DNA from 2 places in the Variovorax sp. FG153 genome. Region 2 is predicted to be linked to the other one. Evidence: riboswitches for the same ligand, from Rfam matches in the RefSeq annotation. Region 2 holds a riboswitch; the other holds the start of a gene.
What was found. Region 2 has a riboswitch for thiamine pyrophosphate ahead of thiC (phosphomethylpyrimidine synthase ThiC). Riboswitches for the same ligand answer to the same signal wherever they lie in the genome.
Positions count from the first base shown of each region.

Region 1: linked by a shared signal. The riboswitch ahead of ACODT0_RS22490 (purine-cytosine permease family protein) and the one ahead of thiC (phosphomethylpyrimidine synthase ThiC) in region 2 are both predicted to bind thiamine pyrophosphate.

Region 1 is NZ_JBMDKG010000021.1:115,037-126,518, forward strand. It holds gene ACODT0_RS22470 (thiazole synthase) at 1-263, opposite strand, end outside; gene thiS (sulfur carrier protein ThiS) at 287-484, opposite strand; gene ACODT0_RS22480 (FAD-dependent oxidoreductase) at 490-1,575, opposite strand; gene thiD (bifunctional hydroxymethylpyrimidine kinase/phosphomethylpyrimidine kinase) at 1,620-2,474, shown strand; gene ACODT0_RS22490 (purine-cytosine permease family protein) at 2,413-3,753, opposite strand; TPP riboswitch at 3,830-3,932, opposite strand; gene ACODT0_RS22495 (adenylate/guanylate cyclase domain-containing protein) at 4,098-5,966, shown strand; gene ACODT0_RS22500 (PDR/VanB family oxidoreductase) at 5,963-6,937, opposite strand; gene ACODT0_RS22505 (aromatic ring-hydroxylating dioxygenase subunit alpha) at 6,934-8,160, opposite strand; gene ACODT0_RS22510 (Bug family tripartite tricarboxylate transporter substrate binding protein) at 8,157-9,158, opposite strand; gene ACODT0_RS22515 (LysR family transcriptional regulator) at 9,244-10,188, shown strand; gene ACODT0_RS22520 (TetR/AcrR family transcriptional regulator) at 10,175-10,924, opposite strand; gene ACODT0_RS22525 (aspartate aminotransferase family protein) at 11,046-11,482, shown strand, end outside.
Region 2 is NZ_JBMDKG010000004.1:222,336-233,817, reverse strand. It holds gene ACODT0_RS07725 (metallophosphoesterase) at 1-139, shown strand, start outside; gene iaaH (indoleacetamide hydrolase) at 319-1,782, shown strand; gene ACODT0_RS07715 (helix-turn-helix transcriptional regulator) at 1,784-2,536, opposite strand; gene ACODT0_RS07710 (YchJ family protein) at 2,766-3,131, shown strand; TPP riboswitch at 3,184-3,289, shown strand; gene thiC (phosphomethylpyrimidine synthase ThiC) at 3,381-5,261, shown strand; gene ACODT0_RS07700 (HAD family hydrolase) at 5,580-6,269, shown strand; gene ACODT0_RS07695 (thioredoxin family protein) at 6,364-6,690, shown strand; gene ACODT0_RS07690 (LysR family transcriptional regulator) at 6,678-7,595, opposite strand; gene ACODT0_RS07685 (D-2-hydroxyacid dehydrogenase family protein) at 7,666-8,664, shown strand; gene ACODT0_RS07680 (hypothetical protein) at 8,661-9,122, shown strand; gene ACODT0_RS07675 (helix-turn-helix transcriptional regulator) at 9,192-9,998, shown strand; gene ACODT0_RS07670 (aromatic ring-hydroxylating dioxygenase subunit alpha) at 10,096-11,166, shown strand; gene ACODT0_RS07665 (tripartite tricarboxylate transporter substrate-binding protein) at 11,211-11,482, shown strand, end outside.

The DNA.
Region 1 (11,482 bases), on a different contig from region 2:
ACGCTGTGGCAGCCCGCGGTGTTGGGCAGCACCGGCACCTCGAGCCGGCGCAGCAGTTCCCAGAAGCCGTTGCCGAGCTCGCTGTTGCCCGAGCCCTGGTTGGCGGTCTGGCGCCGCAGCGAGGCCGTGAGCATCGCGGGCTTCGCGCGCTTCACGGCGGCCTCGAGCAGGTCGGGCGAGGGGTAGCGCGCGGTGCCCAGCAGCAGGCGGCTGTGGAAGGTCTCGCCGTAGAGCACCAGCGGGTCGTTCGGGGTCGTGGTCATCGGTCTTGTCTCCATCAATGCGTTCAGCCGCCCGTCACGGGGCGGATCACTTCGACGCGGTCGTCGGGCCGCAGCGCGCGCGCGGCATAGGCCGAGCGCGGCACGAACTCGCGGTTCACGGCCACCGCGAAGGGCGGCGTGGCATTCAGCGCGGCGAGCGCGTCGGTCAGCGTGGCGTGCTCGGGCAGCGCGAAGGGCTTGTCGTTGATCAGGATGTTCATCGTCGTCATGGGGTCTCCAGGCCGAAGCCTTGCGCCAGCGGCGAGCGGCCCTGCGCGAGCCACTCCATCGCGGCATCGAGCAGCGCGGGCGCGATCATGAAACCGTGGCGGTACAGGCCGTTGATCTGCAGCACGCGCGGCCGCGGCTGGCGCAGCGCGGGCAGGTTGTCGGGCAGGGTGGGGCGGCACTGCGTCGCGATCTCGACGATGCGCGCCTCGGCGAAGCCGCTGTGCACTGCGTAGGCGGCACTGAGCAGCTCGAGCGTGGAGCGCACGCTCGCGGGCGACATGTCGTCCGATTCGATTTCGGTCGCGCCGATCACGAACAGGCCTTCGGGCTTGGGCGCGATGTAGAGCGGATAGCGCGGATGCACGAGCCGCGTGGGCCGCGCCAGCGTCACGTCGGGCGCATGCACGCGGATCACCTCGCCGCGCACGCCGCGCAGCGCGTTCCATTGCGGCCGGGCGCCGAGGCCGCGGCAGTCGATCAGCCAGTCGGGCTGGCCCGGCGAACCGGGCGCGAAGTCCTCGGGCGCGCGCGGCGATTGCCAGTGCAGCGTGACCTTGTCGTCGGCCTGCAGCGTCACGAGCAGCGCGGCCAGCAGCGCGCGGTTGTCGAGCTGGCCTTCGCCGGGCAGGAACAGGCCGCTGGCGAAGCGCCGGCCCAGCGAGGGCTCGAGCGCCTCGATGCCCGCGCCATCGAGCGTGCGCATCGGCGCCAACTCGGGCACCTGCGTGCCGGTGTGGGCCAGCACGCGCGCGAGCCGCGCGGCCTCGTTCGCATCCTGCCGGTGCCACAGCACCAGCGTGCCTTCGCGCTGGAAGAACACCGGCCGCGCCAGCGGCGCGAGCAGCTCGGGCCAGCGCGACAGCGCATGGTGGCCCATGCGCACCAGCGGCACCGGCGCCACCGCCGACTCGGCCAGCGGCGCGAGCATGGCCGCGGCCACGCGCGCCGCCGCGCCTTCGGCCTCGGCACTGCCGGCCTCGTGAAGGTCGACGCGGCAGCCGGCCCGCGCGAGCGTCACGGCCATCAGCCGGCCCATGAGGCCCGCGCCGAGGATCGCCACCGATCGGAAGGGCAGCTTCATCGCCATGCTCCTTGCACCTTCGAATCGCGTCGATAATTTTCGGCATGACCCAAGGACCCACCCAGCGCTATGCGCGCGTGCTCTCGATCGCCGGCTCCGACAGCGGCGGCGGTGCCGGCATCCAGGCCGATCTCAAGACCTTCGCGGCCCTCGGCTGCTACGGCATGACGGCCATCACGGCGCTCACCGCGCAGAACACGCTCGGCGTCACGGGCATCCACGGCGTGCCGCCGGCCTTCCTCAAGGCGCAGATCCAGGCCGTGGTCGAGGACATCGGCGTCGACGCGGTCAAGCTCGGCATGCTGCATGCGCCCGAGGTGGTCGAGGTCGTGGCATGGGCCATCGACCACTACCGCCTGTCGAACGTGGTGCTCGACCCCGTGATGGTCGCCACCAGCGGCGACCGCCTGATCGCGGCCGAGACGGTGCAGGTGCTGGTGCGCGAACTGTTCCCGCGCGCCGCGGTGATCACGCCCAACCTCGACGAGGCGGCCCTGCTGATCGGCCATGCGATCGACGGCATCGGCGCGCTCGACGGCGCGGCCGACGAGCTGCTGGCGCTCGGCGCGCGCGCCGTGCTGCTCAAGGGCGGCCACCTGCCGGGCAGCGAGGTGGTCGACGTGTTGTTGCAATCCAGTGGCGAGCGCACGCGCCTGGCCTCGCGCCGCATCGAGAGCCGCAACCTGCACGGCACCGGCTGCACGCTGTCGTCGGCCATCGCCGCGCACCTGGCACTGGGCGCGGCGCTGCCCGAGGCGGTCGAGCGCGCGCGCGCCTACATCCTCGGCGCGATGGCGGCCGCTGTCGACGTGCAGGTCGGCGCCGGTCATGGCCCGCTCAACCACGGCTTTGCGCCAGTGCCGACGCAGCGCCTGCCGCTGCAGGCTTCGGCCGGCTGAGCCAGGCCAGCACGAAGGTCAGCGCCAGCGTCGGCAGCGCCGAGCCGAACTGCGGCGCCCATTTCGCGAGCGCGTGGTAGGCCGCGATGCCCGCGATCCAGATCAGCGCCGCCGCCAGGTCGACCTTGGGGCGCGCGCCGGCCGGCGCCACCGCGCGGCCGCCGCCCAGCCGCCCGAGGATCACGCCGTAGAGCGGCACGAACACCGAGCTCAGCAGCAACAGGAAGGGCTCGAGCGTGTGCATCGGCAGCACCAGCGCGAGCGCGATGCACAGCGCGGCCAGCAGCAGGCCCCAGCGCTTCACGCTCCAGCGCGGCAGCAGGCTGTGGGTGGAGACCGAGCCCGAATAGACGTCGCCATAGGCGTTGTCGAGCTCGTCGATCAGGATCAGCCCCAGCGCCACCAGCCCGCCCTGTGCCAGCAGCAGTGCCGTGACCAGGCTGGTGCCGGGCTCGGCCACGCTCACCACCATCACGCCCAGCGCATAGCACCAGATGTTGGCCAGCGCATAGCCGATCCAGGTACCGCTGAAGGCGCTGCCCAGCCCTCCGGCGCTGCGCTTGCCGTGTCGCGCATAGTCGGCCACCAGCGGCAGCCACGACACCGGCATCGCGATCACGAGGTCGAGGGCGCCGAACATGCCCATGCTGCCGTCGCCCGGGCGCGACCAGAAGGCATCGAAGCCCTTGGCATGCAACTGGGTTGCGAACTGCCAGCTGAGCCACAGCAGCGACAGCACCACCAGCGGCAGCCCGAAGCGGCTCACGAAGCGCCGAACCAGTTTCACCATCGAGCCCGCGAGCAGCGCCAGCAGCACCGCGCCCCACAGCAGGGTGGCCGCCACGCCGCCCCAGGCGCTGCCCAGCCACGGCCCGGCCACCGACTGGCCGATGGCCTGCGTGCCCTCGCGCATGATCACCAGCTCGAAGGTGGTCCAGCCCACCAGCTGCACGATGTTGAGCAGCACCGGCAGCCGCGCGAAGGCGCTGCCGTAGGTGGCATGCATCAGGCCCGCGCTGGCCAGGCCGCTCTCGCAGCCCAGGCGCGCGGTCCAGGCCAGCAGCGCGGCGCCGAGGCAGGAACCCAGCGCGATCGCGATCGCCGCGTCGCGCGTTCCCACCGCCGGCACCAGGTAGGCGCCGATCTGCATCACCAGCAGGCCCACGCCCAGGCTGAACCAGAGCGAGGCATGGTCGTGCCAGTCGAAGACGCGCTGCGACGCCGGCAGCGGCGTCAGCGCCTCGTTGGCGAGAGGATTCGATGTGTCGTCGTGTGCCATCCGTTTTGCTCCGGGCAAAAGGTTTGGCAGGTGGGCGAGGCTCCAGCGGCGCGGCTGGCACGCGAGAGAACGTGACAGGCCGCCGGACCAGCTTCCCTGCGCGAGGATTACCTCAATCAGGTTCAAAGGGACTTTCTCAGCCGGGTCGGCAAGCCGACCCAACACCCCTAGCGAAGCGCCATTTTAGTCCTGCCGGGCCGTGGGGGCTATGCGCGCGGCCGAAGACAATCCGCGCCACAACAAATGCAGGCGCATCCGAACGCGCCGAAAGGGAATGCATGACAGAAGCAACGCCGCCCCCGGGCTCCACGGATCCCGCCGCCAAAGCCTCGGCCGCCACGCGCATGAGGCGCTTCCGGGTCGACGTCGGCACCATCGTCTGCGCCGTCGCGCTGGTCCAGTCGCTGCTGCTGGTGGCGCTCGGCTACTGGGGCGCGCAGCGGCTGGTGTCGCGCGTCGGCGAGTCGGCACACAAGGTGAGCCATGACCGCGTCGAGGACAACGTGCTGGCCTTCCTCGCCAAGACCCAGGCGGTGGTGCATGCCGTCGGCGATTCGCCGAGCCTGCATCCGCTGGGCGAGGACGGCGAGCGCAGTGCCGAGATGCTGTGGACCCTGCTCGAGGAAGCGACCGAGCTCGACAGCCTCGGCGTGGCCAGCGACGACGGTCATCTGCTGATGGCCGAGCGCTACCCGGTGTCGGCGATCCGCCAGGTGGTGCGCGATCCGGCCTTCAGCACCGAGACCTGGGCATACAAGCGCTCGGTCGACATCGAGGGCGGCGATCCGCGCCAGCGCTTCGCGACCACGCGCATCGAATCCTTCCGCAGCGACCACGACGCCACCGAGCGCGCCTGGTACCGCGAGGCGCTGGCACGGAAGGCGCCGGTGTGGACGCCGCCGTTCCGTTTCGACGACGGCGAGGAGCTCGGCGTGAGCTACGCCCAGCCGGCCGAGCGGCTCGACGGGGAAGGGCGGCACCTGCAGTCGCTGGTGGTGGTCGGCCACCTGTCGCTGGGCCACCTGTCGACGCTGGTGCGCCAGTTCGGCAGCCGCGGCCCGGGCCAGAGCGTGCTGCTGAGCGACGACCACCATGTGCTGGCGCGCAGCGACCATCCCGATCCGGTGCGCGAACTGCGCCTGCCCGAGGGCGGCGTGCTCGGCGCGGTGCATGCGTACATGCTGACGCACGGCATCTCGGAGAACGTCGAGGACGAGAGCTTCGTGGTCACCCACGCGGGCGAGCGCTACCGGGTCGAGTCCTCGCGCATCGGCCCCACGGGCTGGGAACTGATCAGCTGGGAGCCCGAGTCCGAGCTGCTCGCCGGCCTCGAGCGCCTGGTGCGCTGGGGCCTGCTGCTGACCCTGGCCTTCCTGGCCTTCGCGCTCTTCATCTCGCTGCGGCTGTCGAAGCTGGTGACCGCGCCGATCGAGAACCTGTCGCAGACCGCGCGCCGCATCGGCCGGCTCGAGCTCGACGACCTGCCGCAGCAGCCAAGCCGCGTGCTCGAGATCCAGCACCTGAACCAGGCGCTCGACGATTCCGCGCGCAGCCTGCGGGCCTTCAGCAAGTTCGTGCCGGTGCACCTGATCCGCCAGCTCGTGGCCGAGGGCCATGCGCTGGCGCCCGGCGGCTCGCCGCGCCGCATCACGGCGATGTTCACCGACGTCGAGGGCTTCACGAGCATCGCCGAGTCGATGCCGGCCGACCTGCTGGTGCGCCAGCTCACCGAGTACTTCAACCTCGCGCAGCGCGTGTTCGCGCGCCATGGCGGCGTGGTCGACAAGTACATGGGCGACGGCATCATGGTGCTGTGGGGCGCGCCGCTCGAACTCCCCGATGCGGAGTACCGCGCCTGCCTCGCGGCGCTCGAGCTGCATGCCGAGATGGCCGAGCTCAATCGCCGCTGGCAGGCCGAGGGGCTGCAGCCCTTCCACACGCGCATCGGCATGCACACCGGCGTGGTGATCGCCGGCGTGCTCGGGTCCAGCGACCGGCTCTCCTACACCGCGCTCGGCGATGTGATCAACGCCGCAAGCCGCATCGAGGGCAGCAACAAGGAACTGGGCACGCGCACGCTGATGTCCGACACCACCCATGCGGGGCTCGCGGGGCGGCTGCCCACGCGCCGCATCGAGGAGCAGGTGGCGCTGCGCGGCCGGCAGACGCGCATGGTGCTCCACGAACTGCTCGAGGAGAAAGAGGCACCCTAGAGATCGAGCACCAGCCGCGGCGAGCGCGCGCGCGAGCAGCAGGGCAGGAACTGGTCGTTGGCCGCCTGCTCGGCGGGCGTGAGAAACAGGTCGTGGTGCGCGACCTCGCCCTCGAGCACGCGCGTGAGGCAGGTGCCGCAGACGCCCTGGGCGCAGGACACCGGGATCTCGATGCCCTCGGCCGCGAGCGCATCCACCACGCTGAGCGTGGCCGGCACGCGCACCACGCGGCCGCTGCTGCGCAGCTGCACCTCGAAGCTGCTGGCCTCTTCGACGGGCGGCAGCGTGCCCGCGAAGCATTCGAAATGCACGCGCGCCTCGGGCCAGCCGCGCGCGCGGGCCGTGGCGCGCACCGCTTCGATGAATCCGTTCGGCCCGCAGACGTAGAGCTGGCGCCCAGGCGCCGGTTCGCCGATGGTGGCGGCCAGGTCGATGCGCTGCGCGGGCGGGCCGTCGTCGTCGTGGAAGAACACCCGGTCGGCGAAGGCCGCCGCCCGCAGCCGCTCGCGGTAGGCCGCGCGTGCCGCGCTGCGGTTGCAGCAGTGCAGCGCGAAGTCACGGCCGAGCGCCGCGAGCCGGTGCGCCATCGCGAGCAGCGGCGTGATGCCGATGCCGCCGGCCAGCAGCAGGCTGTGATCGGCCCCTTCATCGAGCGCGAACAGATTGCGCGGCGTACCGACCTGCAGCAGCGTGCCCTCGGCCACCGCCTCGTGCAGCGCGCGCGAGCCGCCGCGCGAAGCTTCCTCGCGCAGCACGCCGATCTCGTAGTGGCCGGGCGCCCGCGCGGGCGGGTTGCACAGCGAGTAGGGCCGCACCAGGCCGCCGGGCAGCAGCAGCTCGATGTGCGCGCCGGCCTCGAAGGGCGGCAGCGCGCCACCGTCGGCCGCCTCGAGCCGGAAGCCCGCGATGCCCTCGGCCTCGATCGTCTTGCGCGCGACGCGCACCGCGATGCGTTCGACGGCCGCGGTCATTCGCCCTGCAGGAAGTTGCCGGCCTCGAAGCGCACCGGCGGCGCGTCGGCGTCGAAGCTCACGCCGGCCGGGTCGCGGCCCTCGCGCAGCGCGTCGAGCTGGCGCTGCAGCAGCCGGCGCAGCATCACGATGCCGCGGTCGGAACTCGCCAGGTGCTCCTCCGAATGCGCGGTGATCGCGCCCTGGCTCACCTGTGCTTCGTAGTCGCCGGGAAAGCGGCGGTGCTCCTCCTCGCTGAGCTCCTCCCACAGCTTGCCGTTGAGGCGCGAGCGCACCCGCGCGAGATCGCCGGGCTGCTTCACCCGGCCCACGGTGTAGATGCGGAAGCTGTGGTCGTCGATCGGCAGCACCCAGCCGATCGACTCGACCCGGCCATAGGCCGCCACGCGCGGGTTCGGCACCACGCGCAGGGTCGGGAGCACCGGTCCGGCCACGCGGCGGAACACGCGGCCGTCCTCGAGCCGGCGGATCGAGGTGATCATCACGCCGGTCTCGGTGCTCTCGAAGTTCACCTCGGGCATCTGGCCCATCAGCGCCACGAACTGGGTGCCGCTGAAGCTGCCGTGCAGCACCGGCACGTGGAAGGGGTCGGCCACGTTCTCGTAGTGCTGCAGCCAGTTGCAGGGAATGATCCGCGGCCCGCCGCCGCCGATGCTGTTGTCGTCGGCCTCGAGCGTCTCGCCCTCGTCGAGCACCTCCAGGCAGTCGTAGCGCGGCAGCACCGGCTTCTTCTCGGCCGGGCCGAGGTAGGCCCAGACCAGGCCGTAGCGCTCCTCGACCGGGTACCAGGGCTGGCGCACGCGTCCGCGCGTGCGCGCGCCGTTCTCGGGCTCGCAGGGCTGGTCGACGCAGTGGCCCTGCACGTCGAACATCCAGCCGTGGTAGCAGCAGCGGATGCCGCCTTCCTCCACGCGGCCGTAGTAGAGCGAGGCGCCGCGGTGGGCGCAGCGCCAGTGCACCAGGCCGGGCCGGCCGGTCTTGTCGCGGAACAGGATCAGGTCCTCGCCGAGCACGCGCACCTGGCGCGGCGTGTCGCTGGCATCGGCGGCCAGCCCGATCGGATGCCAGTAGCGCCGCAGCAGCTCGCCCATCGGCGTGCCGGCGCCGACCTCGGTCAGCTCGGCCTTGTGGCTCGGCGGCTTGCGGCCGTAGGCGGTGCCGGTGTCGAAGGCGACCGGCTGCCATTCGGCCGTGGAAGAGGAGGAGGGAAGGACGGTGCTCATTCGGGGGTGACTCCTGCGGCCTTGATCAGGTCCGCGACACGGGGGAAATCGGCTTTCTGGCCGGCGCGGAACTCGGCCGGCGTGCTGCCCAGCGGCTCGAAGCCGTAGCCGGCCAGCCGCTCCTGCACGTCGGGCTGGCGCGTGACCGCCTGCAGCGCGGCGACCCATTCGTCGAGCACCGGCTGCGGCGTCTTCGCGGGCGCGTAGACGCCGATCCAGCTGTCGAGGTCGAAGCCCGCGAAGCCTTGCTCGGCGAAGGTCGGCACCTCGGGCATCGAGCGCACGCGGCGCCTTCCGGTGATGCCCAGCACCTTGATGCGGCCGGCCTGGGCCAGCCCGCGCGCGGTGGCCGGGTTGGCCCAGGCCACGCCCAGCGCCTCGCCGAACAGGTCGTTGTGCGCGGCCGCCTCGGCCTTGTAGGGCACGTGGATCAGGTCGATGCCGGCCTGGCGCGCGAGCAGCTCGCCGAACAGGTGGGCGTTCGAGCCGTTGCCCCAGGTGCCGTAGCTGATGCCGCGGTGCGCCTTGGCGTAGGCGACGAACTCGCGCACGTTCGAGAACGGCGCCGAGGCGCGCGCGATCAGCATCGGCCCGCCGGTCGCGAGCTGCGACAGCGGCTCGAAGTCCTTCACCGGGTCGTAGGGCAGGCGCGGCTGCAGCACCACGTTGTTGATGTGCGTGAGCGGCAGCGTCAGCAGCACCGTGTAGCCGTCGGGCGCCGCCTTGGCGACCGCGTCGGCGGCGATGGTGCCACTGGCGCCGGGCCGGGGCTCGACGATCACCGGCTGGTTCCAGCGCGCCTTGAGCTTCTCGGCGTAGATGCGCGCGATCGAGTCCATCGGCCCGCCGCCCGAGCCGAAGGGGATGATGCGCACCACGCGGGTCGGGAAGTTGGGCGGACTCGCCTGCGCGAAGGCCGGGCCGGCGGCGCCGGCCATGACGGCGCCGAGAAGGCCGAGCGCGCGTCGGCGCGTCGGCTGGGGTCGCAACGGATTCATCGTGTCTCCAGGTCGTGCTGTACTTGTGGACCCGACGATAAGTACCGCCCGTGCCCCGGGCAATTCGAAGCTTTGGATATGAGATATGGCCCGACGTGATATCCGCAGCCTGGACGTCGGCATGCTGCGGACCTTCGATGCGCTGATGCGCGAGCGCAGCGTGTCGCGCGCGGCGACGCGCCTGTTCCTGAGCCAGCCCGCGGTGAGCGCTTCGCTCAACCGGCTGCGCGAGACCTTCGACGACCCGCTGTTCACGCGCACCGCGCACGGCGTGCAGCCCACCGCGCGCGCCACGGCGCTCGCGGGCCAGGTCGAGCGTGTGCTGGCCGACCTGTCGGCCATGCTCGAGCCCGACGACCGCTTCCAGCCCGAGCATTCGCAGCGCATCTTCCGCATCTCGGGCGGCGACTACGCGAGCCACCTGCTGCTGCCGCGGCTGGCCAACGAGCTCGTGGCCTGCGGTTCGCGCGTGCGGCTGTACTGGGAGACCAGCTCCTTCCTCACGCTGACCGAGCGGCTGCGCAAGGGCGATTTCGATGTCGCCGTGCTGCCGCGGCTGCAGCCGCCGAGCGACTGCGAATCGGCGCTGCTCTACGAGGACCGCTACGTGGTCGCGGTGCGCCGCGGCCATCCGACGATGGGCGAGGCCGCCTCGCTCGACGACTTCTGCGCCGCGCCGCACGTGTTCCTGGGCTATGGCAGCTCGGCGCTCGACGACCTGATCGACCAGGTGCTCGCGCGCCAGGGCCGCCAGCGCAGCATGAGCGTGGCCATGACCAGCTTCGGCCAGATCGTCGACCTGCTGGCGCAGACCGACCACGTGGCGGTGATGCCGCTGCGCGTGGCCGCGCGCTTCGACGCGCTGCTCGCGGTGCATCCGCTGCCCTTCGAGCTGCAGGGCTACCGCTCGGTCGTGTGCTGGAACCGGCGCTCGAATTCCGACGCCGGCGTGCTGTGGCTCAAGGACGCGCTGCTGCGCATCGGGCGCGAGGCCGATGCGGTGCCGATGCCCGTGCCTACGTCGGCCTGACGCGCCGCGCGAAGGCCTCGAGGCCGTCGATGGTCATCTGGACGTGGCGCTCGAAGCTGCTGTCCAGCGGCACCGTGCTGCCGTTGTCCCAGCGCACGATGAAGGCGCGGTTGGCCAGGAGCGGCAGGTTGCGCGAGAGCACCGGGTGGTCGAGCGGGCGGATGGTGTGGACGCGCTCGCGCAGCTCCTCGGCCCAGGTCTGCGTGTTGTCCGAGGGCAGCGGCGAGAACTCCATCGTGAGGAAGCCCAGCATTGCCGCGATCGTGCAGTTGTAGGCCTCGCGCAGCGGCTCGCCCTCGAAGCCGGCCTCGGTCAGTGCCGTGAGCACGCCCTCGACCAGCGCGGTCGGCAGGCTGCCGTTGGACACCAGCTGCGCGCCCAGCAGCTGCGCGACGTTGGGATGGCGCCGCACGGCCGCGCGGCAGCGGCGGAACAGCTCGGCGATCCAGCCCTGCCAGCCCGGCGGCGCGGCATCGGCGGGCGGCGCCACGTCGGCCATGACCGTGGCCGCGACCTCGGCCAGCAGCGCCTCGCGCGAGCTCACGTGCCAGTGCACCGTGGCCGGATAGACGCCGAGCCGTGCCGCCACCTCGCGCAGGCTGAATGCGCCGAGGCCGGCCTCGTCGATCAGCGCCAGCGCGACCTCGGCGATCCGGCCCTTGGTCAGCGCGGCGCCGCCCGCGGGTCGGCCGGCGGTGCGGGGCGGGGGAGCGGCTTTCTTGCGCGCGGTGGTCATCGGGTGGGTGCCATTGTTCGGTCGATGAATTGATTGTATAAACATCGAAAAATTGAGCATTGATCAATTAATACTGAGCCAAGCGCCAATTCCAGCCCTTCAACCCTTTCCAGGAGCCGCCATGACCCTTGCCCCCATCGACCATGCCCTGGCCGAGGCGCACCGCCGCTTCACCGAGGCCAACCCCGCCAGCCGGCGCCAGTTCGAGGCCAATGCCGAGTCCATGCCCGGCGGCAACACGCGCTCGGTGCTGTTCTACGCGCCGTTCCCGCTGACCATCGCGCGCGGCGAGGGGGCGGCGCTATGGGATGCCGACGGCCACCGCTATGCCGACTTCATCGCCGAGTACACGGCCGGCGTCTACGGCCACTCGGCCCCGGAGATCCGCGAGGCGGTGATCGAGGCGATGCAGGGCGGCGTCAACCTCACGGGCCACAACCTGCTCGAGGGCCGGCTGGCGCGGACCATCCGCGAGCGCTTCCCGCAGGTCGAGCGACTGCGCTTCACCAACTCGGGCACCGAGGCCAACCTGATGGCGCTCACGGCCGCGCTGCACTT
Region 2 (11,482 bases):
GCCCGGCGCGGCGCCGCGCACCTGGGCCTATGGCTGGATCGAGAACCGCGGTCGGCGCATGTACGTGACCAGTGGCCTGGGCGTGAGCATCCTGCCGGTGCGCTTCAACATGCGGCCCGAGTGGGTGATGTTCGAGTAGGGCTCCCTCATCGCGCATCCGCGCCTTGTCATCGGTTTCGACGACAGACAGCCGCCGCGCGGCGGCGCACGATGGCGGCCTTCCGTTCGTTCATCGAGGCCGTCTCCATGACCCGTTCTTCCTTCGTTCCCTTGCGCCGCCCGGCGCGTCTCGCCGCGTCCGCGCTGGCCGTGCTCGCAATGAGCGCCATCGGCGCCCACGCCCAGCAACCGGCCGCGCCCGACATCGCCACCCTGACCGCCAGCGACGCGGTGCGCGAGCTCTGCGCCGGCCGGCTGACCAGCGAGCAGCTGGTCACGGCCTACGTCGCGCAGGCCAGGGCGAAGGCCAATCTCAACGCCTTCATCACGCTCGACGAACAGGGCGCGCTCGCGGCTGCGCGCGCCGCCGATGCCGCGCGCAAGCCGGGCGCGGCCTGCAAGCCGCTCGATGGCCTGCCGGTGGCGATCAAGGACAACATCCAGGTGCGCGGCCTGCCCGCCAGCGCCGGCACGCCCGCGCTCAAGGGTTTCGTGCCGGCGGCCGACGCGCCGGTGGTCGCGAAGCTGCGCGCGGCCGGTGCCATCGTGCTGGGCAAGACCCACATGCACGAGCTGGCCTTCGGCGTCACCGGCTACAACCCGGCCTTCCCCTCGGGCCCCGAGGTCGGCGTGCGCAATGCCTACGACCCGCGCCGCATCGCGGGCGGCTCCTCCTCGGGCAATGGCGCGGCGCTGGGCGCGCGCATGGTGTCGGCCGCGCTGGGCACCGACACCGGCGGCTCGGTGCGCATTCCCTGTGCCTTCAACGGCTGCGCGTCGCTTCGGCCCTCGATGGGGCGCTATCCGCAGCAGGGCATCGCGCCGATCTCGCACACGCGCGACACCGCCGGCCCGATGGCGCTGTCGGTGGCCGACCTGGTGCTGCTCGACCGCGCGATCGCGGGCGGCGCGGCGGTGCGTCCCGCCGACCTGAAGCGCGTGCGGCTCGGCGTGGTGCCGGCCTTCTTCGCCAACCTCGATGCCGACACCCGTGCCGCCACCGATGCCGCGCTGGCCAAGCTGCGCGCGGCCGGCGTCACGCTGGTCGAGCTCGAGATGCCGAAGCTCGCCGAACTCAACGGCGCGGTGGGCTTCCCGGTCGCGCTCTACGAGGCGAACGACGACATGGCGGCCTACCTCGCGAAGTACGACACGGGCATCGACCTCAAGCAGCTCGCCGCGGGCATCGCCAGCCCCGACGTCAAGGGCACCTTCGACGGCCTGGTGCTGCCGCGCAAGCTGCCGGCCGCGAACGGCACGGTCGACGCCAGGCCGGCCTACGACAACGCGATGCGCGTGGCGCGCCCGGCGCTGCAGAAGCTCTACCGCGACACCTTCACGAAGCACCGGCTCGACGCGCTGGTGTTCCCGACCGTGCCGCAGGTGGCGCTGCTGGCCGCGCCCGAGGCCAGCAGCCCCGAGAACTTCGGCGCGCTGATCCAGAACACCGACCCCGGCAGCAACGCCGGCATCCCGGGGCTGCAACTGCCCTCGGCGCTGGGCGCGACCAGCGGCCTGCCGATCGGGCTCGAGCTCGACGGCCCCGCGGGCAGCGACCGCCGCCTGCTGGCGCTGGGCCTGGCGATCGAGCCGCTGCTCGGACGGCTGCCGGCGGCGAAGTAGTTCAATCGCGCGGCAACACGCCCGCGAGCGCCGAACGGCGCTCGATGCCGAGCTTGTCGAAGATGCGCCGCAGGTAGGTGCGCACCGTGGGCACGCCCACCGCCATGCGGCGCGCGATGTCCTTGTCGGTGAGCCCTTCGCGCACCGCGCGCGCCACCTGCTGCTCGCGCGCGCTGAGGCTGGCCCAGGGCGAGGCGGCGATGTCCTGCGCCGCGGCGCGGGGTGCCTGCGCGCGCTGCCGGGCCCGCAGCAGCGCGCCCGCGAAGGCGGGCTCGATCAGGTCGAGCATCAGCGTCTCGCGCGCGCCGAAATCGCCGCGCTCCTTGCGGCGCCAGATGCGCAGGTCGCCGAGCGCGCGCTCGCCGTCGAAGGTGTGAAGGTTCAGGCCCCAGTGCAGGCCGTCGCGCGCGAGGAAGTCGTTGAAGAAGGGCGTGCGCATCAGTTCGCGCTGCGGCATCACCTCGGTCACGCGCGTGGCGCGGCGGCGCGACTGCAGCACGAAGGTGATCGGGTCGTGGTGCTGGTGCCACTGCGCATAGGTGTCGAGGTTGGCCGGCGCCATGTTGATCGCCACGCGCGAGCCGAAGCCGCCGCGCTCGGCGTCCCAGACGAAGGACGCGAACTGGTCGGCCCGCAGCAGGCCGAGCAGCGCATGGCCGAGGCGCTCGCGGATCTCGCGCTCGCCGCATTCGTCGCGCGCGAGCAGCGTGAACACGCCGCGCAGGGCCTGCTGTTCGGAAGCGCTCAGGTACATGGCCGTTGTTCCTCGATGGTGTGCGTTGTCTTCCCGTGGTCAACCCCGGTCTCCGGGGCGCCACGTTAGCGGGTAGCAAGCGGCACGCCAAGGGTGGATGCCCGCGGCCCCAGGGCTTGCCCTCTGGAGGGCCCGGCCCGCGCGGTGTTCCAATAGGGGCCTCCATGCCCAGCGTTCCCGATCCCTCCACGGCCGCACCGACCGCCGCGACAAGCCCATCGCCTACGCGATGTGCTGCGGCCGCTACCTCGACGACTTCGAGCACACCCCCGCCCCCGATGCCGAATCGCTGATGCGTTCGCGCTATACGGCCTTCGTGCGCGAGCGTGCCGAGTACCTGCTCGGCACCTGGCACGCGAGCACGCGGCCGGCCTCGCTCGACTTCGAGCCCGGCGTGCGCTGGCTCGGGCTCGACGTGCGCGGCCGCTCGATGAGCGATGCCGACCATGCCGAGGTCGAGTTCGTCGCGCGCCAGCGCGGCGCTTCGGGCACGGCCTCGCGGCTGCACGAGCGCAGCCGCTTCGTGCGCGAGTCCGACGCCGCGGGCCTGCCGCGCTGGTACTACGTCGACGGCGACCTGCAAGCCCGGGCCTGATACCCCGCATTGACGCGGGCGGTTGACGGCGAACGCCGGCGCTCGCACAATCGGCCCCGCTCCGGGGTGCACGCATGTGGCGTGCTGAGATGGCAAAGCTGCCGACCCGCGAACTTGATCCGGGTCATACCGGCGTAAGAAGAGCTGCACTCCCTGGCTTCGGTCCGTCGTCCTTCCCCACCCGGGATGGCGCCCACAGCCCACCGAGCGATTGCGGAGCACCCTTTCCATCCACAAGGAGTGCCCCGCATGAATGCCCCCGACAAGTTCACCTCCCTGCTCTCGCTCACGCGCGAGCCCTTCCCCGCGTCGCACAAGTGCGTCATCCCCGGCAGCCGGCCCGACCTGTTCGTGCCGGTGCGCGACGTGAAGCTCACCAACGGCGAGACCGTGTCGCTCTACGACACCTCGGGTCCCTACACCGACCCGAAGGTCGAGATCGACGTGCGCCGCGGCCTGCCCGACGTGCGCGGTGCCTGGATCGCCGAGCGCGGCGACACCGAGAGCTACGAGGGGCGCGTGCACCATGCGCTCGACGACGGCGCCAAGAACGAGGACCGCGACGCGCAGCGCCTGGCCGAGCTGCGCGCCGGCGCCTCGGCGCTGCAGCGCACGCCGCGCCGCGCGAAGTCGGGCGCCAACGTCACGCAGATGCACTACGCGCGCCGCGGCATCGTCACGCCCGAGATGGAGTACGTGGCGCTGCGCGAGAACGGCAAGCGCGAGTGGATGGCCGAGTACCTCGCCAACGAGGAGCGCGCCAGGCGCGTGGCCGGCAACCCGATGGGCGCGAGCATCCCGCGCATCATCACGCCCGAGTTCGTGCGCGACGAGGTGGCGCGCGGCCGCGCGATCATTCCCGCCAACATCAACCACCCCGAGGTGGAGCCGATGGCGATCGGGCGCAACTTCAAGGTGAAGATCAACGCCAACATCGGCAACTCGGCCGTCACCTCGAGCATCGAGGAGGAAGTGGAGAAGCTGGTGTGGGCGATCCGCTGGGGCGCCGACAACGTGATGGACCTGTCGACCGGCAAGAACATCCACACCACGCGCGACTGGATCGTGCGCAACAGCCCGGTGCCCATCGGCACCGTGCCGATCTACCAGGCGCTCGAGAAGGTGGGCGGCGTGGCCGAGGACCTGACCTGGGAGATCTACCGCGACACGCTGATCGAGCAGGCCGAGCAGGGCGTCGACTACTTCACCATCCACGCCGGGCTGCGGCTGCCGTTCATCCACCTGACGGCCGACCGCATGACCGGCATCGTCTCGCGCGGCGGCTCGATCATGGCGAAGTGGTGCATCGCGCACCACAAGGAGAGCTTCCTCTACACGCACTTCGAGGACATCTGCGACATCATGAAGGCCTACGACGTGAGCTTCTCGCTCGGCGACGGCCTGCGCCCCGGCAGCGGCGCCGATGCCAACGACGAGGCGCAGTTCGCCGAGCTGCGCACCCTCGGCGAGCTCACGCAGATCGCCTGGAAGCACGACGTGCAGACCATGATCGAAGGCCCGGGCCATGTGCCGATGCACATGATCCAGTCGAACATGGACGAGCAGCTCAAGCACTGCCACGAGGCGCCGTTCTACACGCTGGGCCCGCTGACGATCGACATCGCGCCGGGCTACGACCACATCGCGAGCGCGATCGGCGCGGCGATGATCGGCTGGGCCGGCACGGCGATGCTGTGCTACGTGACGCCGAAGGAGCACCTGGGGCTGCCCGACCGCGACGACGTGAAGCAGGGGATCATTGCCTACAAGATCGCGGCGCATGCGGCGGACGTGGCGAAGGGACACCCGGGAGCGCGCTCGCGCGACGATGCGCTGAGCAAGGCGCGCTTCGAGTTCCGCTGGCAGGACCAGTTCAACCTGGGGCTCGATCCGGATACGGCGCGCGAATTCCACGACGAGACGCTGCCGAAGGATTCGAGCAAGGTGGCGCACTTCTGTTCGATGTGCGGGCCGAAGTTCTGCTCGATGAAGATCACGCAGGAGGTGCGTGAGTACGCCGCGGCCAAGGGGGTGGCGGAGGCACTGGCTGTGGAGAAGGGGATGGAGGAGAAGTCGAAGGAGTTCGTGGCGGGTGGGGGGGAGATGTACATCCCTATTCGGGCTGTTTGACTTTTTTGAGGTTGTCGGCCGGGTCTCGCCCCGGCGGGCGAGTCACTTTCTTTTGCTTCGCCAAAAGAAAGTAACCAAAGAAAAGGCGACCCCGCTGTCTGTGTCCCTCCGCTTCGCTGCGGGCAACCTGCGGTGCTCGGAGAAAGCGGGGGTCCGCAGAACTCGCTGCACTTCGTTCCGCTCAGACAGCTGCGGCCCTGATCCCGCTTTCTCCTGCGCTCCTCGGCACAGCCAGAGGGGAGTGACTCGGGCCTTTGCTTCGCTCGGCCCTTGGGGACTGGCCGGGCCTTCGCTTTGCTCGGCCGGTACCATCTCCCCATGTCTTCTTTTCCCTTCGCCGCGGTTCTCTTCGACTGCGACGGTGTCCTCGTCGACTCCGAACCCATCACCAACCGCGTGCTTGCCGAGATGCTCGGCGAACTGGGCTGGCCTCTCACCACCGACGAATCGATGCGCATCTTCACCGGCAAGGCGGTGAAGGACGAAGCCGACCTGATCGAGTCGAAGACCGGCTTTCGCATCACGCCCGAATGGCTGCATGGCTTTCGCGAGCGCCGCAACGAGGCGCTCGAGCGGGACCTGACGGCGATTCCGAATGCGCCCGCCGCGGTGCGCGCGCTGTTCGAGCAGCTCGACGGGCGCATCGCCTGCGCCTCGGGCGCGGATCGCTTCAAGGTCGAGTTGCAGCTCGAGAAGGTCGGCATCCTCGAATGCTTCGCGGGGCGGATCTTCAGCGGGCACGAGATGCCGCGCTCGAAGCCGGCGCCCGACGTGTACCTCGCGGCGGCGGCGGCGCTGGGCGTGGACCCGAAGCGCTGCGCGGTGGTCGAGGACACGGTCACGGGCGCGATGGCGGGCGTGGCGGCGGGCGCGACGGTGTTCGGCTACAGCACGGGCGAGTCGGGCCACAGCGGGCCCGAGGCGCTGCGCAGCGTCGGCGCGGTGCAGGTGTTCGGCGACATGGCCGAACTGCCGGCACTGCTCGCGGCGCACCGGCCCATCGGCTGAAGCGAACACCCACCGGCGGCAGGGCTGCCGGCTTTCTGGTCGAATGGACGACCGCCACCGCTCACCACGCAACGCCCACCAGGAGCCCCCGCGCATGACCTCCGAGTACAAGACCGAACAGCCCGACCGCAGCGAGATCGACGCCCTGCAAGGCCCCGCGGTGGTCGAGTTCGGCACCAACTGGTGCGGCGTCTGCAAGGCCGCGCAGCCGGACATCGCCGCCGCCTTCGCGCAGCATCCGGGCCTGCGCCACATCAAGGTCGAGGACGGCAGCGGGCGTCCGCTGGGCCGCTCGTTCGGCGTGAAGCTGTGGCCCACGCTGGTGTTCATGCGCGACGGCCGCGAAGTGGCCAAGCTGGTGCGGCCCACCGACAGCGCCTCGATCGCCGAGGCGCTCGCGAAGATCGCTCAGCCGGCCTGAGCGCGCCGGCCGCGCGCCGGCCTGGCCATCGACAGGATCAGGCGGTAGAGCGCCTGCGCGGCGGGCGACAGCACCGCGCCCTTGCGCGACAGCAGCGCGAAGCTGCGCCGCACCGTGGGCCGCGCGAGCGCGATCAGCACGATGCGCGGATAGGTGCCGTCCTGCACGGCCAGCCGGGGTACCACGGCGGCGCCCACGCCCTGCGCCACCAGCCCGACGGCCGTCGAGCTGCGCTGCACCTCGTAGACGAAGGGCAGGTCGAGCCCGCTCGGTGCCAGCGCTGCATCGAGCAGCGGGCGATTGCTGCTGCCCGGCCCGGGCACGATCAGCGCGTGGCCCTCGAGCTGCGACCAGGCGATGCTGCGGCGGCGCGCCAGCGGATGGTCGTCGCGGCAGGCCAGCACGAAGCGGTCGTCCAGCAGCGGCACGCGCTCCAGAGCGGGGTCGTAGGACTCGGCGATGCTGATGCCGAACTCGGCCTCGCGCTGCAGGATCGCGCCCGCCACGCCGGCCGAGGCGTGGTCGAGGATGCGGATGTGGTTGCCCGGGTGCAGCGCGCTGTAGGCCTGGATCACCGCGGGCAGGAACTGCACGCCCACCGTCGGCACGCAGGCCAGCGTCACGTTGCCGCGCGAGGCCTGGCCGGCCTCGCGGATGCCGAGCATGGCCGAGGAGATGTCGGCGAGCAGCCGCCGCGCCTGCGGCAGGAAGCTCTGGCCGATCGCGGTGAGTGCCAGCGAGCGCGTGGTGCGCTCCACCAGCCGTACGCCGAGCACCGCCTCGAGGTTCTGCAGCCGGCGCGTCAGCGCCGTGGAGCTGATGTGCAGCGAATCGGCACCGGCATGGAAGCTGCCGTGCTCCGCCACGGCGAGGAATGCCTGCAGGCCGAGCATGTCCACTTTCATGAGGCGATTGCAGCAATGGTCCAGATAAATTCATTTTACGCAGCCGGGTTGCGGGCACAGAATCCGCCGCATGAACATCACGGTGCTGGACGACTACTTCGACACGCTGCGCACGCTGCCCTGCTTCGCCAAGCTCAAGGGGCACGAGGTGACGGTGTGGAACGACCACGTGGACGAGCCCGACGAACTGGTGCGCCGGCTGTCGCAGGCCGACGCGGTGGTGCTGATCCGCGAACGCACCGCGCTGCGCGCGCCGGTGCTCGAGCGGCTGCCGCGGCTGCGGCTGATCAGCCAGCGCAGCGTCTATCCGCACATCGACGTCGAGGCCTGCACGCGGCTGGGCATCGTGCTGTCGTCGGACCAGCACGCGGGCACGCCTTCGTACGCGGCGGCCGAACTCACATGGGCGCTGCTGCTGTGCGCGGCACGGCGGATTCCGCAGCAGATGGCGTCGCTGCAGCGCGGCGGCTGGCAGACCGGCGTGGGCGGCACGCTGCGCGGCAGGACGCTCGGGATCTACGGCTACGGCCGCATCGGGCAGGCGGTGGCGGGCTACGCCGAGGCCTTCGGCATGAAGGTGCGCGTGTGGGCGCGGCCCGAATCGATGGCCCTGGCGCGCGCGGACGGCCGCGAATGCGCGCCCGACCGCGAGAGCTTCTTCGGCGACTGCGACGCGGTCTCGCTCCACATGCGGCTGGTGCCGGCCACGCGCGGCATCGTGCGGCGCGAGGACCTCGCGCGCATGAAGCCCGATGCGATCCTCGTGAACACCAGCCGCGCCGGCCTGATCGAGCCCGGTGCGCTGGTGGCGGCGCTGCGGGCCGGCCGGCCCGGCATGGGCGCGGTCGACGTCTACGAGACCGAGCCGCTGCTCGATCCCGCCGATCCGCTGCTGCGGTTGCCGAACCTGGTCTGCACGCCGCACATCGGCTACGTGACGCGCGAGGAGTACGAGCTGCAGTTCTCCGACGTGTTCGACCAGATCGTGGCCTTTGCCGGCGGGCAGCCGAGCAACGTCGTCAATCCCGAGGTGCTCGGCCGCCTGCGCGCCGCGTCCACCCCGGCATGAACGAGGCGCTGCAGCGGCTCGCCGCCGCGGCCCGGCTGGAGGATGCGGCGCAGGAGCCGCTGCGGCTGCGCTTCGGCTTCGCCTGCGTGCAGCGCGTGCGGCATCTGCTCGAGGCGCCCGAGGCGCTGCAGGGCCTCGACGTGCTCGGCGCGTACCTCGAAGGCCGCGGCAGCCGCGTCGAACTCGCGCAGGCGGCGCAGCGCATGGCGCGCATCGCCGCCAGCCATCCGGGCTCCGGCTCGATCGATGCGTCGGCCCATGCGGCGGTGTCCGCGACCTACGCGGTGTTCCAGGCCGTGGCCGGGCGCGCGCTGCAGGCCGCGGAGTACGCGGCCTACGCCACCGTCTATGCCTATGGCGCCTACGCGATCGCGGACCCCGAGGCCTTCGCCGAGGAGTTCGCGTGGCAGGCCCGGACCTTCGCCGCGTTGAGCCGCGGCCACGCGGCGGCCGCCTGAAGGCCGGCGCGGGTTAATCCCGATCCGCCGCCGCTTCGTGCGGCGCGCCCGCGGGGGGACAATTTCCGCATGCAAGCCATGTGGCGCGTTCCGGCCCTCGCCAGCCAGCAGTCGCTCGACCTGCGGGCCGTGTCGCTGCTGCTCGACGTGCCGCGCGACCTGGCGCCCGCGCGCGCGATGCTGCACTTCCTCAATGCGCTGCTGCCGGTGGAGTACATCTCGCTGGTGCAGCATGCGCCCGATGCACCGGTGCAGATCGAGGGCCACTCCCATGGCGCGGGGGTGCGCAACGTCACGCGCGACTGCTTCGCGCAGTACCGGCGCCACTTCTACGGTTTCGACGATGCGACGGGCATCGCGCAGCGCATGGCGGGCACGGGCGGCGAGGTCGACGAGGTGACGGCGCTGCACATGCATGCCGAGCAGATCCCCGACCCCGGCTGGCGGCGCCAGATCTACGAGCGCGAGCACCTGAGCGACCGGCTCGCGCTGCTCTACCTGCCGGTGGCCCGCGGCCGCGCCTTTTCGGTCAACCTCTACCGGCGCGACTCGATGGGCCGCTTCGCGCCCGGCGAGATCGAGCGCGTGCTCGCGGTCGCGCCGCTGCTGCGGCAGGTGCACCGGCATGCGCTGGGCACCGGCGCGGGCGCGCTCGACATGGACAGCCGCATCGCGCTCGCGCAGGCCCGGCTCGCCGACACGCCGCTGAGCCGCCGCGAGCGCGAGGTCTGCGCGCGCATCGCCTGCGGGCTCACGGCCGACGGCATCGCGGCCGACCTCGACATCGCGCTGTCGAGCGTGCACACGCTGCGCAAGCGCGCCTACGGCAAGCTCGGCATCCACGACCGCGCGGCGCTGGTGCGGCTGGCCGGCTGAGGCCGCATACCCACCAACGTCCCCTGCGCGGGGGACGCGCGCCGCGGCGCATGCGACCACCATCGAAGACAGATCATTCGATGGAGACGAGAAGCGCATGTTCATCCGCAACTGCTGGTACGTGGTCGCCTGGGACCACGAGATTCCCGCCGAGGGCCTGTTCAACCGCACCGTCATCGGCGAGCCGCTGCTGCTGTACCGCACCGCGCAGGGCGAGGTGGTGGCGCTCGAGGACCGCTGCTGCCATCGCCATGCGCCGCTGTCCAAGGGCCGGCGCGAGGGCGACTGCGTGCGCTGCGGCTACCACGGGCTCAAGTTCGATGCGCGCGGCCTCTGCGTCGAGGTGCCGGGCATGGCGACGGTGCCGCCGCGCGCACGGGTGCGCAGCTACCCGGTGGCGGTGCGCAACCGCTGGGTGTTCGTGTGGATGGGCGAGGCCGAGCGCGCCGACACGGCACTGCTGCCCGACAACTTCTCGTGCGACCACCCCGAGTGGCGCCACATCCCGGGCTACCTGCACTACGACACGCCCTACCTGCTGATCTGCGACAACCTGCTGGACTTCTCGCACCTGAGCTACGTGCACGAGAAGACGCTCGGCGGCTCGACCGCGATCGCGCAGGCGCGGCCCGAGATCGAGAAGATCGAGCGCGGCCTGCGCGTGACGCGCCGGGTGGAGAACGTGCCGCCGCCCGCGCACTGGTCCGGCGCGCGGCCCTTCGCGCCCGGTGCGCGCTTCGACCGCTGGTTCGTCTACGACTTCGTGCTGCCGGGCACGCTGCTGATGCAGTCGGGTGGGCGTCCCGTGGAGGACGCCGAGGGCGACATGCGCCATGCCGTCGAGCTGCACAGCTGCCAGACCCTGACGCCCGAGACCGAGACCAGCACCCACTACTTCTTCCAGCAGGCGCACCGGCCCTCGCTCGGCGGCGAGCAGCTCACGCGCACGCTCTACGACAGCCTGATCGTGGCCTTCAACGAGGACCGCGACATGATCACCGCGCAGGCCCGCAACATCGAGCACGCGCCCTTGCTGCCGATGCTGCCGCTGGCCATGGATTCGGCGCTGGTGCAGTTCCGCCGGCTGGTGGCGCAGGCGCTCGAGGACGAGCGGCGCAACGATGCGTCCCCGCAGCGCGCGCAGCCCGAGCGTGCCGCGAGCTGCTGACACGCGCCGCCAGACAACACAAGAACCCACGAGGAGACAAGACCATGTTCAAGCTGCTTTCGATCGCCTGCACCGCGCTGGCCTTCGCCGTTCCCGCCGCCGCCCAGGAGGCCTACCCGTCGCGGCCGATCCGCATCGTCGTGCCCTATCCGGCCGGCGGCGCCACCGACTACGTGGCGCGCACCGTCGGCGAACGCCTGTCGAAGGCGCTGGGCCAGCCGGTGGTGGTCGACAACAAGGCGGGTGCGGCCGGTGCCATCGGTGCCGCCGAGGTGGCGCGTGCCAAGGCCGACGGCTACACGCTGCTGATGACGAT